Regions from separate parts of the Paenibacillus sp. J22R3 genome, predicted to be linked through region 2. Evidence: riboswitches for the same ligand, from Rfam matches in the RefSeq annotation. Region 2 holds a riboswitch; the other holds the start of a gene.
What was found. A riboswitch is a leader RNA that binds a small molecule or an ion and turns the genes downstream of it on or off. The one in region 2 is predicted to bind ZMP and ZTP.

Region 1 (7,927 bases), on a different contig from region 2:
TAATCTGCACAACCGCAATAACTACCGCAAACATCGCACCGTTATACACGGATGTTCGGAATATGCGGTCATGGAACAATCGCTTATAGTTGTCGAGGAAGATGAACTTCCCTTGGGTCAAACCGTCCCAATCCAGCAAGCTTCGGTAGAAGACCTGCACGACAGGATAGAACACAACAACGGTATATAGTAAAAGGGCCGGTAAAATAAACAGTAGAATTGCCGTCTTGTTGCCCAGGTATTTTCTCATGCCGCCACTTCCTTTGTTATGAAATCATCCGTTTAGAGAAGAAAAACCCATACCGGGAAGCCGGCATGGGTTTTTCCGGTTAAAGCTTACGCGCCGCACCGCTATCGGACGGCGCTTCAAACCTCATGTTTCAAGCCGCTTCCTTACTTCGAAGCTTCAATTGCACTGTCAACGTCTTGCACGAACTGATCTGCCGTATAGTTGCCTGTCATCAAATTCTGCGAAGCATCCTCAATCGCCGCTTTAAACTTCGGATTGCTCAGACCCCATGCGAACGAGGTTGTTTTCATGTTCGGAATATCTGTAGCCAGCTGCTCCATGATCGTCGGGAATTTGTTGATGATCGCTTTATCGACCTTCGTTGCCACGAACGGCGTACCGCGCTCGGTGTATTTGTACTCCGCATACTTCTCTGCGATGAACGCTGCTACTTTCGCCGCAAGCTCTGGGTCTTTCGTTGCCGAGCTGACCGCGTAGCCGCCAGGACCGCCGCCGCCGCTGAAGTTCAATTTGGCACCATCATACGCCGCTGCATCCGCTGCCGGGATGTACATGTAGCCCAATTTGTCGCCAAGCGCTTTGGTCGAGGCATCGATTTCCCACTGACCGTTGACGAACATCGCCGCTTTTCCTTCATGGAACAGCGCTGCCGCTTGGTCGTAGTTGAGGTTCGTTGCGCCTTTCGGCAGCAAGCCTGCACGTACAAGCGTTACGATTTGCTCCGCTGCTTGCTTGAACGCCGGATCGCTTGCTTTTGCCTCGCCTTTGTCCAGCTTCGTAATGCCCGCCGGCTCCGTGCGAGTCGCGAACATATCGAACAGGGCAACGGTCGGCCATTTCTCTTTCGCAAATAGGGAGAGCGGTGTAATACCTTTCTCATTGAATGCTTTAACGGCCGTCATCAGCTCATCGTAGGTTGTCGGCACCTTCACGTTATTGGTCTCGAAGAGCTCCTTGTTGTAGAACATCAGCGCCAGCTCATTGCCGGCATACGGGAAGGCGTAGATATGGCCGTCTTCCGTGACGAGCGTATTCATGGCACTCGGCTGCATTTTGTCCTTGAAACCGAATTTGTCGGCATATTGGTCAAGCTCCAGAATGTTGCCTGATTTCTTCATCGTATTGATAATATCAAGACCCGCTTGGAAAATATCCGGCAAATTGCCTGTCGCTGCATACGTTTTGAGCTTCTGTCCATCATCTTGCGCCTGCACGTCAAGCTCCAGCTCCACATTCGGCATTTCCTTCTTCAGCTCAGCGACTGCATAATCGTAAGGCTTCTTCGTATCGTCATCCGCATATTGCGCGTAAATCCGCAGCTTAACCGGCTCTGTATTCTCGGCTGGCGCGTTTGTGCCTTCTTCTGCCGGCTTGTTGTTGCTGCCCGTATTCGTCGCATTCTTGTCTGTGTCGTTATTCGAGCCGCAGGCCGCCAAACTTGTTACCATCACAGCTGAAATAAGCATTAGTGTCCATTTTTTCATCTTTAATACCCTCCCCTAATACTGTGTGCATCCCTTACGTTTCTCATTATAAAATGCCCTTTCACCCCCGATAATGGAAAAAACGATGGCGTTTTGTATTATCCGCGCATCGTTTCATTCCCTTTTATCCGATTCTCGTATTCGCTCGGCGACCAACCGAAGAACTTCTTGAAGCTTTTGCTGAAGTAGCTGCCGTCGCTGTATCCGATACTCTCCGCGATATCCGACAGCTTGCGGTTGCCTGCTCCGAGCAGCTCCTTCGCTTTATTCATCCGAATATGCGTAATGTAATCCGTGACGGTCATCCCGTTCTCTTTCTTAAACACGGCGCGCAAGTAGCTGGCGTTGATGAACACATGCTGGGCAACCTTCTCTACGCCAAGCTCGGCATCGCCGTATTGCTCTTCGATGAAGGTTTTGGCCGCCTGGGCTATAATAGACGACCGTGTCTTCTTGTAACGCCTCGTATAGTGAACGGCCTTGGTGAACAGCTCCTTCATCCACCGCTCGGCTTCGTCTATGGAGGCCAGCTCGCGGATTTCGTGATACGGGAAGAAATGCTCACCGAAGCAATCCTCAATCGGCTGACCCGCTTCGCTGACATAACCGAGACAGACCGATACGAGGCTCATGCAGATTACGTAGGTATAGTCGATCGACAGCTTCTTCTCCCGGATCAGCCGGAACAGCTCGCTTAGCTTAGCCTCAATTCTCACATCATCTTGTGCACGCAGCAGCAGCTGCAGCTCATCGCCAAGCTCCGGCGGATATTGCACGCCTGTTCCTTCCTTCGAGATATGCTGCCCGAAGGCGATGACGCGGTCATTACCCAGCACAAACTTGTTCTGCAGCGCCGTTAGCGCCTCTTCGTAAGAGCAGCGTATGCCGCTAATTCCGCTATAGATTTGGCCAACGCCGATCGTAATCGTGAGTTTCAAATATCGCTTAATCAGCATGCACAGCTTCTCGAACGGCTCCAGCTTCGGAAGCTCCGGCTGCGGCGATTGCGAAGTAACTGCAGCAGCCCCAGCACCGTGCGCCAAGCCATACAGACAGATAATTCGCCCTTCCGGTCCATTGAAGATAACAGGCTTCCCGCCGGAATCCTCCATCGCTTCGGCAAGAATGTTGGTCACGGCATATTTCCATAGCAGCCGTTCGCTGACCTCGCCCCACTTGCGATCAATCTCATCGATCTCGATACAAGCGACCGCATAAGCTTTGGCATCCAGCCGCAGCTGATAGGAGCTGAGCTGCTGCAGAAGCACATCCTCATGTTCGGCTAATTCTCCGCTGACCAGCCGGTTCAGCACGCTCTCCTTCATCAGCTGCAAATTCTTCAGATGCGTCGACTGCTCTTCCCTCTGTTTGCGGTGATGCTCCTGCAGCTTCAGCAGCGTAAGCGTCAGCTCATCCTTGGAGAATGGCTTTAAGATATAGTCCTCGACACCGAGCTTCAGCGCACGCCTCGCATAGTCGAATTCATTATGTCCCGTGATCAGCACGATGCTGATGCCGGGGTAATCTTCCTTCAAACGCTGAGCCAGCTCCAGCCCATCCATGAATGGCATCGTAATATCGACAAGCGCGATATCCGGCGTTATCTTCCGGGCGATTTCGAGCGCTTCAAGCCCGTTCTTCGCTTCACCAATGATTCGATAGCCATATAACTCCCAGTCCAGCACCGTGCGCAAATACTCGCGGAAGATCGACTCATCATCTGCGATCAGTAAATTCAACATGTTTGCCGCCTCCCGTCTCTTCCTGCTGCTCCATTGGCAATCGTACTTGTATCTCTGTTCCCACGCCGGGTTCACTGATCAGCGTCAGTCCATACCCCTCGCCAAAATACAACTTAATCCGGCTGTCCACGCTGCGCATCCCGAACGAGCTCCCCGTATTTCCGGCAGCGGACAACGGCGCGACTGCCGATGTCTTGGCGGTATCCGCGCTTGGCTGCAGCAAGGTCTCCAGGCGGTGCTGCGGAATTCCGACTCCGTCGTCCTTCACGGTGAGCAGCAAATCCTGCCCTTCGATGCCGCCTGTCACGATGAGGTGGCCAAACTCCCCCTTCGTCTTCAGGCCATGATAGATGGCATTCTCCACGAGCGGCTGCAGCGTCAGTTTCAGCACCGTGCAGGAGAGCACTTCCGGCTGCACGTCGATTTGGTAATCAAACACATCGGCATACCGAATTCGCTGAATGGCCAAATAATCGCGCAGTCCCTGCAGCTCATCCTGAAGGGGAATCGCCTCTTTCCCCTGGCTTAAGACGATCCGGTAATAGTCGGCGAGCGATTTGGTTGTGCGCTGCACATCCTTGACCCGCCCGATCTCCGAGAGGGTATAAATGACATCGAGCGTATTGTATAAGAAATGAGGCTTTATTTGAGATTGAATCAGAGCAAGCTCATACTCCCGTTTCTTCTTCTGCTCGAACCGCACATTATCCAGTAACTGATTAATGCGAGTAAGCATCGTATTAAAGCCGGATGCGAGCAGCCCCAGCTCGTCATTCGATTTGACCGGCAGTTGGATGGTAAAATTCCCTTCTTTCACCAGCTTCATATACTTGGTCAGCAGCACGATAGGCCTGGCAATGAGTCGATTCAGAATGCCGGCACCCATCAGCGCGAACAAGAAGCAGAAGAAGCCGATCGTCATAATGAGCGCCGTGATTTTGCGATTATCTGCTGTCAACGCGTTAAACGGCTCCATGGAGATCAGCTTCCAGCCGAACTTCGGCATCTCCGAGCTGATCACAAGCAGCTTGTCCCCTTGGAACCGATCGATTGTCGAGCCGCTGTTCGTCTCATTGATCCACTGCCGCAGCGCCTGATCTTCAACGGGCTTCAGCAGCTGTTCCTTGTCTGTCGAGGAGACGATCGTTCCGGCTTGATCGGTCAGCATGTAGCTGCCGCTCTGGTCCGTACCGATGTTATTGTAAATCGCCGAGAGCGATTGTTCCTTCACATTAAGCACCAACAGACCGAGCTCCTGGCCGGTGTAGATGTTGTTGATTTTCTTACCCACCGTAAGCACCGGCTCATCTGCCCCGAGTGTAAGAAAGTTTCTCTTATCCATCGGAAACCAGATGTTCTGACCAGTCGTTTCCCGAATGCGCTTCAGCATTGCGGTTTGCAGAAGTGTCTCCGGCTGCGGCTCACCCGCGTTCTCAATCGCAGCCGAGGTGCCATAGATCGTGCCATAGGTATCAATGAATGCAGCGCTCTCGACATCCGGGAAGACGAGCAGCGCAAAACTAAGCTGATTGGTAATCAAGGTCGACAGCAGCAGCGAGCGCTCCCGGCTGATTTCCCCTTTGTTATGGTCTTGAATGACGCGGTTTAAGTTAATCGTCAAGATATTCGCGCAGCTCTCCGCATTCGTCATGATCCCATTCATTCGCGTGATGATCAGCGAGGAGTTGTCGCTCACGTTACTGATCGTCTTATCGACGATCGCATTCGTATAAATGCTGTTGGACGCAAAACCCAGCACAAGCAGCGGCACAATGATAAGCGGAATATAAATGGCGATGATTTTGTTGCGAATCACTTGATTCCGCAGCCAATTGGGATAGAACCAGTTTATCAGCACAGTTGCTTTGCTCCTTTCGCATGTTCCCAATATCCAGCAACATTATAGCACAGCCCTGTTCAAAGACACCTCTGCATGCTACACTCTAGGAAAATAACGCTGCATGCAACTGGCGAAATCAGTGGAATGAACCACGAGGGAGCATGCGGATCGAAATACACCGTTCGCCTGGGGAGAAGTATTTGCGGCTGGCTATGTCTTGCGACGAGCCTGCCCGCGAATGCTTTTTTTCGTACATGCAGGTCACTCAATTCCAATTTGAGGGAGAAGATCTCTATGGCCATTGTCTTGAAAGCGAAAGAAGCGGCAGAGCTTATGTATTCGGAAATAGCGGCCCGCGTAGAGGAATGGAAGAAGAATGGAAACCAGCCTTCTCTGGCGACACTACTAGTCGAAGGAGATCCTGCTTCAGCTTATTATGCACGCTCCAAGCAGAAGATTGCCGAGAAGCTGGGCATATCGTTTCAGCTCCATACTTTCGGAACCGATGTCTCGGAAGAGGAATTGAAGCGCGTCATCACAGCGCTGAATGCGGATGAAGACATTCACGGCATCATGCTTGAGCTCCCTCTGCCCGCGCATCTATCGGCAGCTGCCATTGAGGCTTGCATTGCCCCTGCCAAGGATATCGACGGTGTTACACCGTCGAATAAGCTGGCGGTTTACACCGGTAGTGATAAAGGGTTGCAGCCCGCAACGCCGCAGGCTTGCATCGGACTTCTTAAGCATTACGGGTACCAGTTAGAAGGACGCAACGTGGCTTTAGTAGGCAGAGGGCAGACGGTCGGGCTGCCGTTGTTCCATCTCCTTCAACGCGAGAATGCTACCGTGACCGTTTGTCATTCCAGGACGCCTGATCTAGGCGCTCATTTGAAGCATGCGGAAATCGCCATCGTTGCGGTTGGCAAGCCGGAGGTGATTACGAAGGACATGGCGCATCCGGGCTTAACGGTCATCGACGCAGGTATTAACGAGCTTGCCGATGGTACGATCACCGGTGATGCAGCTGCAGATCTGGGAGATGCGGCAGCGGCTGTCTCGCCGGTTCCCGGTGGCGTTGGCACCTTAACGACGGCGATCCTGTATCGCAATCTGATGAGAGCTATCGATATCCAGATGTCTCTGAAAGGGGATGCGTAACGATGTCTACTGTAACGTGGGATGATTCCATTCGCCGCTTCCTAGAGAAGGCGGCCAGCTCCGACCCGACGCCGGGCGGCGGAAGCGCAGCCGCACTTGCCGCAGCGCTCGGCACAGCCATGACGGCAATGGCGGCACATCTCTCGCAAGGGGAGAAATACGCGGATGCTCGTCTCGAAATCAATGCGACCTTGAACGAGATGAGCCGACTATCCACTTCATGTGAAGCTATGCTCGCCTCCGACATGGCAGCCTTTGACGGTTATATGCTTGCACTGAAGCTGCCCAAGCAAAGCGAGGCTGAGAAATCGCTTCGTCAAGAGGCGCTCCATGACGCAACCATTGCCGCCATCGAAGCCCCGCTCCGACTGATGGAGGTATGCAGCGCGGCGCTGCAGTCGACGCTAAGCATTGCTTCCTGCACGAATGCGCATGTCATCTCAGACCTGGGAATCGGTGCTGTGCTGCTTGAAGCCGCCGCGCAAGCTGCGCTCTTAACGGTAGAGATCAATTTAGCGGCGCTGAAGGATGAAGGGATTAAGGCTCATTATGCAGCGAAACGGTCCGCCCTTATCGCTGAAATTGAACAACTCAAAAACCGGACATTAGCTGTCGTTCGCGACAGAATCTAATGTCCGGTTCCTGCTTCCCTTTACACCCTCAAGCCGCTCCCTGCACCCTTACGCTGAAGCGCACTCCTTCGGCCGTATTGGCAATGCTATATTCAGCGCCATGAGCATCCAGTACTTTGCTGACAATATAGAGACCAAGTCCGCTGCCGCCGGTTGAGCGGCTGCGTGACTGCTCTGCCCGGTAGAAAGGCTCGAACAATCGAGGCAGCTTCGATTCCTCTACCTGCACACCGGTGTTCAGCACTTCAAGTCTATACCAGGTACAAGGATCACGCTGCTCATTGGCAGCAGGCACCTCTTCCGATAGTCGAACAACGACCCGCTCCGCATCCCCGGAATATTGAACGGCATTCGTAATAATGTTCGATACCGCCTTCGACATGAGCCGCTCATCGGCCGTAATCATCGCTTCCTCCGGCAGCTCAACCTCCAGCTGCATATGTTTGACATCTGCCAAGTAGCTCATACTATTCATCGATTCCCGCACCAATTCAGTTAGATCCACCTTGCGCATCAGCGGACGGAAATCCCGGCTTTCCAGCTTGGACAGCTCCAGAATCTCGTGCACAAGCTTATCCATATCCTGCATGATCGTATACGATTGGCGCAAATATCTGTCCCGATCGCGGTAGGAGCCCACATTAGCAATCATCGCCTCCAATTGACCGCTGACCGCCGTTATCGGCGTCTTGAGTTCATGGGAAATCGTCGCCACGAATTCCCGCCGTTTCGCTTCCTGCTCACGTTCCTGCTCGATATCGCTCTTGAGCTGGGCGTTCGCATCCTGCAGCTCCCCCATCGTCAGCTGCAAATTAACCGCT
Region 2 (7,927 bases):
ATGCGCCAGGTTCATACCAAGAACCGTGTCGCCCGGGTTTAGAGCTGCCAGGTAAACAGCCATGTTCGCTTGTGCACCGGAGTGAGGCTGAACGTTCGCGTGCTCGGCACCGAACAATTCTTTGGCACGGTTGCGTGCGATATCTTCCGCGATATCGACATGCTCACAGCCGCCGTAGTAACGTTTGCCCGGGTAGCCTTCTGCGTATTTGTTCGTCAGCACAGTGCCCATTGCTTCCAATACCGCTTCGGAAACGATGTTCTCGGATGCGATAAGCTCGATGTTGTCGCGTTGGCGCTGAAGTTCCAGGCCTAGGGCTTTCAGGATTTCCGGATCTTGTTTACGTAGGTTTTCCATGTTGATGAGTCCTCCTCAAGATAAATAAGTATATTCGTTAGTCGCAAGTGCCAGCAGATGTTGCCGGGCCAGCCGCTTCTCGCGTGTAAACCGCACGTTCCCCGCCAATTAGCTTCGGACGGGTGTAAGCCATCGTTAAATGCGCGGATCCGATTGCTCGAATCGTTGGTCGCACCGGTACCGCAACACGCTTCAAGTGCATGCCGATGAAGGTGTCGCCGATATCGATGCCCGCATGTGCCTGAACCGTCTCGGTCAGCACGGCATCCTGCAGCGTTTGGAACGCGTAGGCTGCCATCGAACCGCCGGCTTTGCGCACAGGGATTGCCGAAACGAGATCTAAGCCATACCGCTCGGCAGCTTCCCGTTCCATGACAAGGGCCCTGTTGAGATGTTCGCAGCACTGATAAACCGGATAAAACTGCAAGTCTTGACGCACCTTCTCGACCCCCGCATAGATCGCAGCTGCCGTTTCTATCGTGCCTGATGTACCGATCCGCTGTCCGAGCACCTCGCTGGTAGACACGCCGATTACGAGCAGCTGTCCTTGGCGAATGCCGGACGCGGCTGCAAGCTCGCGGACTATGGTTTCTACATCCTTGGTCAGCTTTGCCGAATCCATGCTGTTTATTCCGTGGTCTTGGTCGCTCATCGCCGGGTACGCCCCTTACTCAGATTTCGCCGCATCGGCGAAGTCTGCTTCAAGCTTCATTACTTTGTTCACACGGCCGATATGACGCTCGCCACTAGAGAACGGGGTCTCGAGCCAAATCCGGATAATCTCTTGGGCCACGCCGGGACCAATAACGCGCTCACCCATGGCCAGTACATTGGTATCGTTGTGCTCGCGGGTTGCTTTGGCCGAGAACATATCGTGCACGAGCGCGCAGCGAATGCCTTTGACTTTGTTAGCCGCGATGGACATGCCGATTCCAGTGCCGCAGATGAGAATGCCGCGCTCTGCCTTGCCTTGTGCAACAAGCTCCGCAACAGGAAGAGCATAATCCGGGTAGTCTACGGACTGGTCGCAATCGCAGCCAACGTCCTCAATCTCGTGACCAAGCGATTTGATAAACGGAACTAGCTCATCTTTCAAGCGGTAGCCCGCGTGGTCTGCGCCGATGGCGATTTTCATATCCATTTTCCTCCCAATAGAACCGCACATGGCGGAAATTGTCGATTCACAATGGCATTAGTATACCTGATTTCGCCGAAAAAGACGAAAAAAGAGCAAGCATGCATAATGCACGCTGCTCTTTGCCCAGGCGACCGGCCGTATGATCCGATGCTCCACCGTGGTTTAACCCACTTTCGTCGCCAGTTACATCGGAAACCGTCTTTAGTTGCTTTTATCATAACGGATTTCGGCCTCAAAATCAATCGTTGCCGGCAAGAAACGGCATCTGCCATCCTTTGGAAGCACTCTCTGTGGCGCAAAGAAAAGAGAGGGAAATTTACAGAAATAATATCAAACTTATCCCTTCAGTCGGTCCAGGAGACGGCCCAGCGCCGCTTCGATTTGGGTCGCACTCTGCTCATACATGGCCAGCGATCCGCCGAAAGGATCTTCCACATCGAAGCTGGGAATTTGCCGCTCCAGCTCTAAGAGCTTGGACCGCTCCTGCGGAGTCAGCGGCTGGCCCAGCGCTTGCTTGATCTGCCAGGTCGAATAGAGCCCTTCCAGTTCGGCGATGTCCGAGAGCACCTTGGGGTCCGTATTCACGAACTCGAGCAGCGTATGCGTCTTGTCCACCGCAGCCGGAAAATGCTGCAGCAGCTGCCTCTTATGGCTGGCAGTCATCGTCAATATAAGATCAGCCCACGCAATCGAGCCGCCTTCGAGCGCTTTTGAGGTGCCGTTGTGCGCGATATCACGATTGGACAGCGCTGTCCGTGCATGATTGGAAACAGGCAGTCCATCGATCGTGGACACGCCTGCGGAACGAATATCGAGCTGCATGCCCCTTTGCTGGGACATCGCCCGAAGCAGCGCTTCAGCCATTGGTGAACGGCAAGTATTGCCGGTGCACACGAATAGAATCCGTTTCACGATTGATTTCGCTCCTCTTCGTAGGTGTGGTTTGGGATATGGTGAACTGGTGAATTGGTGAATTGGTGAAGAAAATGATGCTGACGCAAGATTGCTATGCCGTATTTCGTTTCGCGCTAACGAATCGCTGTATGATTCGTAAGCGTGCGTGTGCCGGAAGGTCAGAACAGGAACAGCAAGCCGAATGTAAATAAGATGACGCCGCCGCACGCTTCCCCGTACCCGCCGAGACTTGTCCCCACCTTACGACCGAGCAGCAGTCCAAATACGGACATCATCCCTCCGGCAACGCCGAACAGCAGTACGGTCAGCAGCATGTCCGTATCGAACATGCCAAGAGAGATGCCGACGGAAAAGGAATCCACGCTCACGCCTAACGCGAACAGCAGCATCCCCCATGAACTGCGATAGTCGATCGACTCTACGGCGTCGCCGCGCAGCGAGCTGTAGATCATATGGCCGCCGAGCAGCAGCAGCAGCGCACCTGCCGCAGTCGTCGCAACGCCGCCAAGCAGCGTACTTACATATTTACCCGTGAAAATGCCCATGAGCGGCATGATCATGTGAAAAAGCGCAATGATCGCGCTAAGCTTTGCTATATCCTGCAGCCGAATGCCTTTGAGCCCAATGCCGATACCCAGCGAAAAAGCATCCATCCCTAGTGCCACAGCAATGATCAGCAGCGTCAGCAATTGTCCGGCATGCATGCCCGCCTCAACCATTTCATCCTCTCCTTGTCCGCAACCTCTCCACAAGCATATGCGGACAAGATTGGAAAGATGACCTTGGGGAGGCGCTAGGCGCGCGAAAGGGCCGGTGGCACGGGCTGCGGCGGGGTGATGCGGTTAAGGCTGGACCGGTGGCGCTTGGTGCGCGCGGATTCGCTAGGCCCGGCGCGGTGAGAGCAACCGCGTAGCTGGAGCACGGCAAGCGCCGTCGCTAGACGTGGACCACCGCGTGGCCGGCCGCTTTGGATAAGCGGTTCATGAGCGCATGGCCGATCCCCTGCTCCGAGCAGGTCTCGGCCCAAATGCGCTGTACGCCGCGATTGTCGAACTCGCGCAGCGCATTATAGAGGCCGTGCGCAGCCGTTTCCAGCTGCGCCAGGCTGCCGACGACGAGCACGCAGTCGGCGTCGTACCGAGCAGCATGCTCGGCGAAGGCGAGCACGCCTGTGCGCTCGCCGCGCGCTTTCGCTGCGCTGGCCTCCGCCTGAATATAGGCGGAGACGGCGTCAGCGTCGCCTTTGACCAAGTGCATCAGCCCCTGCGGGGCGTAATGCGCATATTTCATGCCGGGCGAGCGCGGCGCCTGCGCTTCCGCAGCGCGAGCTTCCGCCGCTGATGGCGCAGCAGCGGCTGCCTCCATGCCGGCGCCCGGCGCGGCAACCGCGTCGAAATCGACCTGCGCCGCAACCTCGCGCAGTGCTTCGGCCGTCACGCCGCCGGGGCGCAAGATCCGCACAAGATCGCCGTCAACCTCGACGACGGTCGATTCAAGGCCTACACCTGCAGCGCCGCCGTCGACAATACCGTCGATCAGGCCGCTCAGGTCATCTCGCACATGGGAGGCCAGTGTCGGACTCGGACGGCCGGAGCGATTCGCGCTTGGTGCCGCCAGCGGACAACCCGAAGCAGCAATAAGCTGCAGCGCCACAGGATGAGCAGGCATCCGCACCGCAACGGTAGCAAGTCCGGCTGTAACCCGTGGCGAAACAGCCCCAGGCTTCACCGGCAGCACAATCGTCAGCGGCCCCGGCCAGAAACGATCCATGAGCCGCTCAGCGAGCATGGACGATTCTCCTTCCAGCGGAAGTGTCAGCTCCTCCAGCTGCTTGCGATCCGAGATATGAACGATTAGCGGATTGTCGGAGGGGCGCCCTTTTGCCTCAAAAATCCGTTCAACCGCTGCCGTACTCCTCGCATCCGCCCCTAGCCCGTAGACCGTTTCAGTCGGAAAAGCAACGGTCCCGCCTTCTCGCAGCAAAGCTGCAGCCTCGTTAAGTTCACCGTCACGCGGGTGGTGGCTGTCCACTTCCCAGAGTAATGTTTTTCGTAGATGGATGGTCAATGTCGTATCCCCAGCTTCTGCTTTGTTTTGCCCCATTATACCATACGCCGCCAAGCGCCATCCAAACAGCCCTCTCCCATACAATAAAAGCCCAATCGCGAGGTGCGCGATTGAGCTTTATTAATTGTTAGCTAAAGAGGCTGCGGAAGAAGCTCAAGATCGACTTGATGATTTCCCACAGAAAAAACTTCACTTCCGGCTGCTTCGCTTCACCTGCTTGAACATCTTGATCGGAAGCTTTATCTTGGGCAGGAGCATCTGCCGCGACTGAGGTTACTTTTGCATCGTTGTCTGCTTTGGCACTTACACTTGCTGTTGCAGCTACCGCCGGAGTTGACGCTTCCCCACTCACAGCATCCACGAAGCAGAGCGGCGGGAACAGTACGCACCACCAGTTTTGTCCGGCACCAGCACCGAGCGTGATGCGAAGCGCTTCGTAGTTACCGGCAGGGTACACTTGCGTGCCATATATTTTAGTTGGAAACGGCACTTGGCCGAGTTCCGCTTGGAATCCATAGTGAAAACCGCGCGAGCTGAGTTCGGCCGAAATAATGCCTTCGATGTCGCTCATATGATTGCGGATTGTGGCACGCGCTTCCTCGATTGTTTGCGGACCAGCCACCCAGTTGTTCATTTCCGCTACGATGGCATCACGAACCTCACGTTTTACCGCTTGATCGGACGCGCTGTCGGAATTCGCTAGAATACGTAGACGAATAGATTCAGACGGAATGCCGCCGCCGGCAATCGCCGCATCGGCACGTTGACTTTCCCAGCTCATAAGCAATACTGCGGCGATAAGAAGGACATACCCATAAATCGGACGATAAGGAAAACGGGAATAAGTGCGAATCATAACGACAAGCTCCTTTGTGGCACCCGTCGGTGCATCGGCTTGCGTTCCGGAACGATCATATCCCCATTATGTCCCTCGCGGCGGCTCTCTAAACCTATCAATCCTCTTAAAAAGTTTCGTAGAGTAAAAGAGAAACAGCGCCTCATGTAACTTGGCTCATGTATGTTAGTTGGAGTAGTTTCGAGTGCGTAAAATCGGCTATTATAGGCGGAACATGTTGGCGTTTAGAAAACACTCTTGGGATTGAACAACTGTAAGCGGAATAGCCGCTTAAGAATGGTGGAAACTAGCTAGTTTGGTCCTCTTTAGCGGCATAGTCGCTAATTCTAACGTTTTCTGGAGCCTGCACCTGTTCTGTTTTCGCCATTTCAACCTTCAAAACGGCCAACAAAAAGCCTGAGAGCTCAATTTCGGAACTCTCAGGCAAATATACACGCTAGTTCACTGCTGAGAGTCGGATTTTTGTACTCTCAGCTCCAACTAGAAGCTGCTTCCGCTGATCGTCATACTGAGAGTTCGATTTCCGATCTCTCAGCCCCATAGAAAGCGCGATTCTCACCGCAACAACAAAGGCTATTCCACCGCCAGCACATGTCGGCCAATGCCTGCATAGTCGTCGATGATGCGCACCTCGCGCCAAGCGCCGATGCCGCGGAGCAGGTCGGCGACCGCTTCGGCTTGGCCCATGCCGAGCTCGAAGCCGACGATGCGCGGCAGCGCGGACAGCTGCATGAGCTGCTCGGCCATGCGCCGATACGGCGTCAGGCCGTCATCGCCGCCATCGAGAGCAAGACGCGGTTCATGATCGCGCACTTCCGGCTGCAAGCCGGCAATGTCACCCGCCGGAATATACGGCGGGTTCGAGACCAGCACGTCGATGCGCAGGCCGGCCACGCCGCCATTCGCGTCGACTCCAGGCTCCTCGGGCCGCGTCTGCGCGAACGGCCCGAGCAGGTCGCCCTGCACGAACGTCATGCGCGCCGCTGCGCCTTGGCGTTCCGCATTCGTTCGGGCGACAGCGAGCGCGTCCGGCGACAGATCGGACGCGCATACGCGCCACTGCGGACGCAGCGTTGCCAGCGTCACGCCAATGGCGCCGCTGCCTGTGCCGACATCAACCACTGTCGGCCCCATGACGACACTCGCCCTACTCGCTGCTTCACCTTCTTTTACAGCCTTGCCACTCACTTCCCCGCCTTCTTTTACCGCCTCGCCGCTCACTCCCGCGCCTTCGCTTACAGGCGCACTACCACTCGCCGCTGCTCCTTCACTTCCTGCATCGCCCTCGCCCGCAGCTTCCGGCCACAGTTTATCCGCCGCTTCCAGTACGGCTTCAACCAGCAGCTCCGTCTCCGGTCGCGGGATGAGCACCGCGGGCGTGACAAGATACGGCAAGCCGTAGAACCACTGCTCGCCGATTAAATACTGCACCGGCTCGCCGGCTGCTTTGCGGGCAAGCAGCGCTTCCCATTCTGCCGCGTGCTGCTGCGGAAAAGGGTCTCGCCAATCGCGAATCAGCGCCGCCCGCTCTATTCCGAGCACATGCAGCAGCAGCAGCTCCGCATTATTGCGAGGTTCGCTGACGCCACGGGCTTCCAGCATCTTCGTCGCACGCACGCAGACTTCCCCAATTGTAAGGTGCACCCCGCTTCCGCTAACTCCTCCAGCTTGACCATTTTCCACCACAACAAGCACTCCCTTATTCTCAAACTTTATAATCTCTACACAAGTTCGCTGCTTCTCTCGAAGTTCGATTTCCTCTCTCGAGGTTCGCTTCTTCTCTCAAAGTTCGCTTACTTCGTTCCTTCAAGCTCCACTCGCATCATTCTTTCGAGGTCCCACATCTCCAAGCTACACAAACGGGAGCAGCCTAGGCCGCTCCCGTTTACTCCATCTATAATTCGCTCTAAGATTGCTATTTCACCGAACTCTTAAACCAAATTCTCGCGTTCCATCAATTCCGTCTGAGCCGTTAAGGTCAGCGCATTGATGATTTCTCCCATATCGCCGTTCAATACGGAATCGAGCTTGTGCAGCGTAAGGCCGATACGGTGATCCGTTACCCGGCTTTGCGGGTAGTTGTAGGTCCGAATCCGCTCGCTGCGGTCGCCTGTACCGACTTTGCTCTTGCGTTCGCCGGCATACTTGGCTTCTTCTTCTTGACGCTTGATATCCGAAATCCGCGCACGAAGAACTTGAAGCGCCTTCGCTTTGTTCTCGTTCTGCGACTTCCCATCCTGACACTGAGCCATGATGCCCGTCGGAACGTGAAGCACTCGAACCGCTGATTTGGTTGTATTAACGGACTGACCGCCTGCACCGCTGGAGCAGAACGTATCGACCCGAATATCTTTATCGAGGATTTCAATCTCGACCTCTTCAACCTCAGGCATAACTGCAACCGTTGATGTCGACGTGTGAATCCGGCCGCCGGACTCCGTTACCGGAATCCGCTGAACGCGGTGCGCGCCGCTCTCGAATTTCAGCTTACTGTATGCGCCTTTGCCGGTTACCATGAAGATAACCTCTTTGAAGCCGCCAAGATCGCTCTCGCTGAATTCAAGAAGCTCTACGCGCCAGCCTTGAGTATCCGC

Region 1: it holds a riboswitch for ZMP and ZTP, as region 2 does, so the genes downstream of both, AC0YN4_RS22315 (bifunctional 5,10-methylenetetrahydrofolate dehydrogenase/5,10-methenyltetrahydrofolate cyclohydrolase) here and rpiB (ribose 5-phosphate isomerase B) in region 2, are expected to answer to the same signal.

Annotation. Positions count from the first base shown of each region.
Region 1 is NZ_JBWDNS010000005.1:239,067-246,993, forward strand. It holds gene AC0YN4_RS22295 (carbohydrate ABC transporter permease) at 1-250, opposite strand, end outside; gene AC0YN4_RS22300 (ABC transporter substrate-binding protein) at 394-1,734, opposite strand; gene AC0YN4_RS22305 (response regulator) at 1,833-3,476, opposite strand; gene AC0YN4_RS22310 (sensor histidine kinase) at 3,451-5,334, opposite strand; ZMP/ZTP riboswitch at 5,430-5,515, shown strand; gene AC0YN4_RS22315 (bifunctional 5,10-methylenetetrahydrofolate dehydrogenase/5,10-methenyltetrahydrofolate cyclohydrolase) at 5,611-6,474, shown strand; gene AC0YN4_RS22320 (cyclodeaminase/cyclohydrolase family protein) at 6,477-7,106, shown strand; gene AC0YN4_RS22325 (sensor histidine kinase) at 7,135-7,927, opposite strand, start outside.
Region 2 is NZ_JBWDNS010000006.1:163,792-171,718, forward strand. It holds gene AC0YN4_RS24310 (serine hydroxymethyltransferase) at 1-357, opposite strand, end outside; gene AC0YN4_RS24315 (TIGR01440 family protein) at 395-1,009, opposite strand; gene rpiB (ribose 5-phosphate isomerase B) at 1,025-1,492, opposite strand; ZMP/ZTP riboswitch at 1,610-1,692, opposite strand; gene AC0YN4_RS24325 (low molecular weight protein arginine phosphatase) at 1,832-2,407, opposite strand; gene AC0YN4_RS24330 (manganese efflux pump MntP) at 2,569-3,129, opposite strand; gene AC0YN4_RS24335 (L-threonylcarbamoyladenylate synthase) at 3,347-4,513, opposite strand; gene spoIIR (stage II sporulation protein R) at 4,605-5,333, opposite strand; gene AC0YN4_RS24345 (N5-glutamine methyltransferase family protein) at 5,907-6,950, opposite strand; gene prfA (peptide chain release factor 1) at 7,265-7,927, opposite strand, start outside.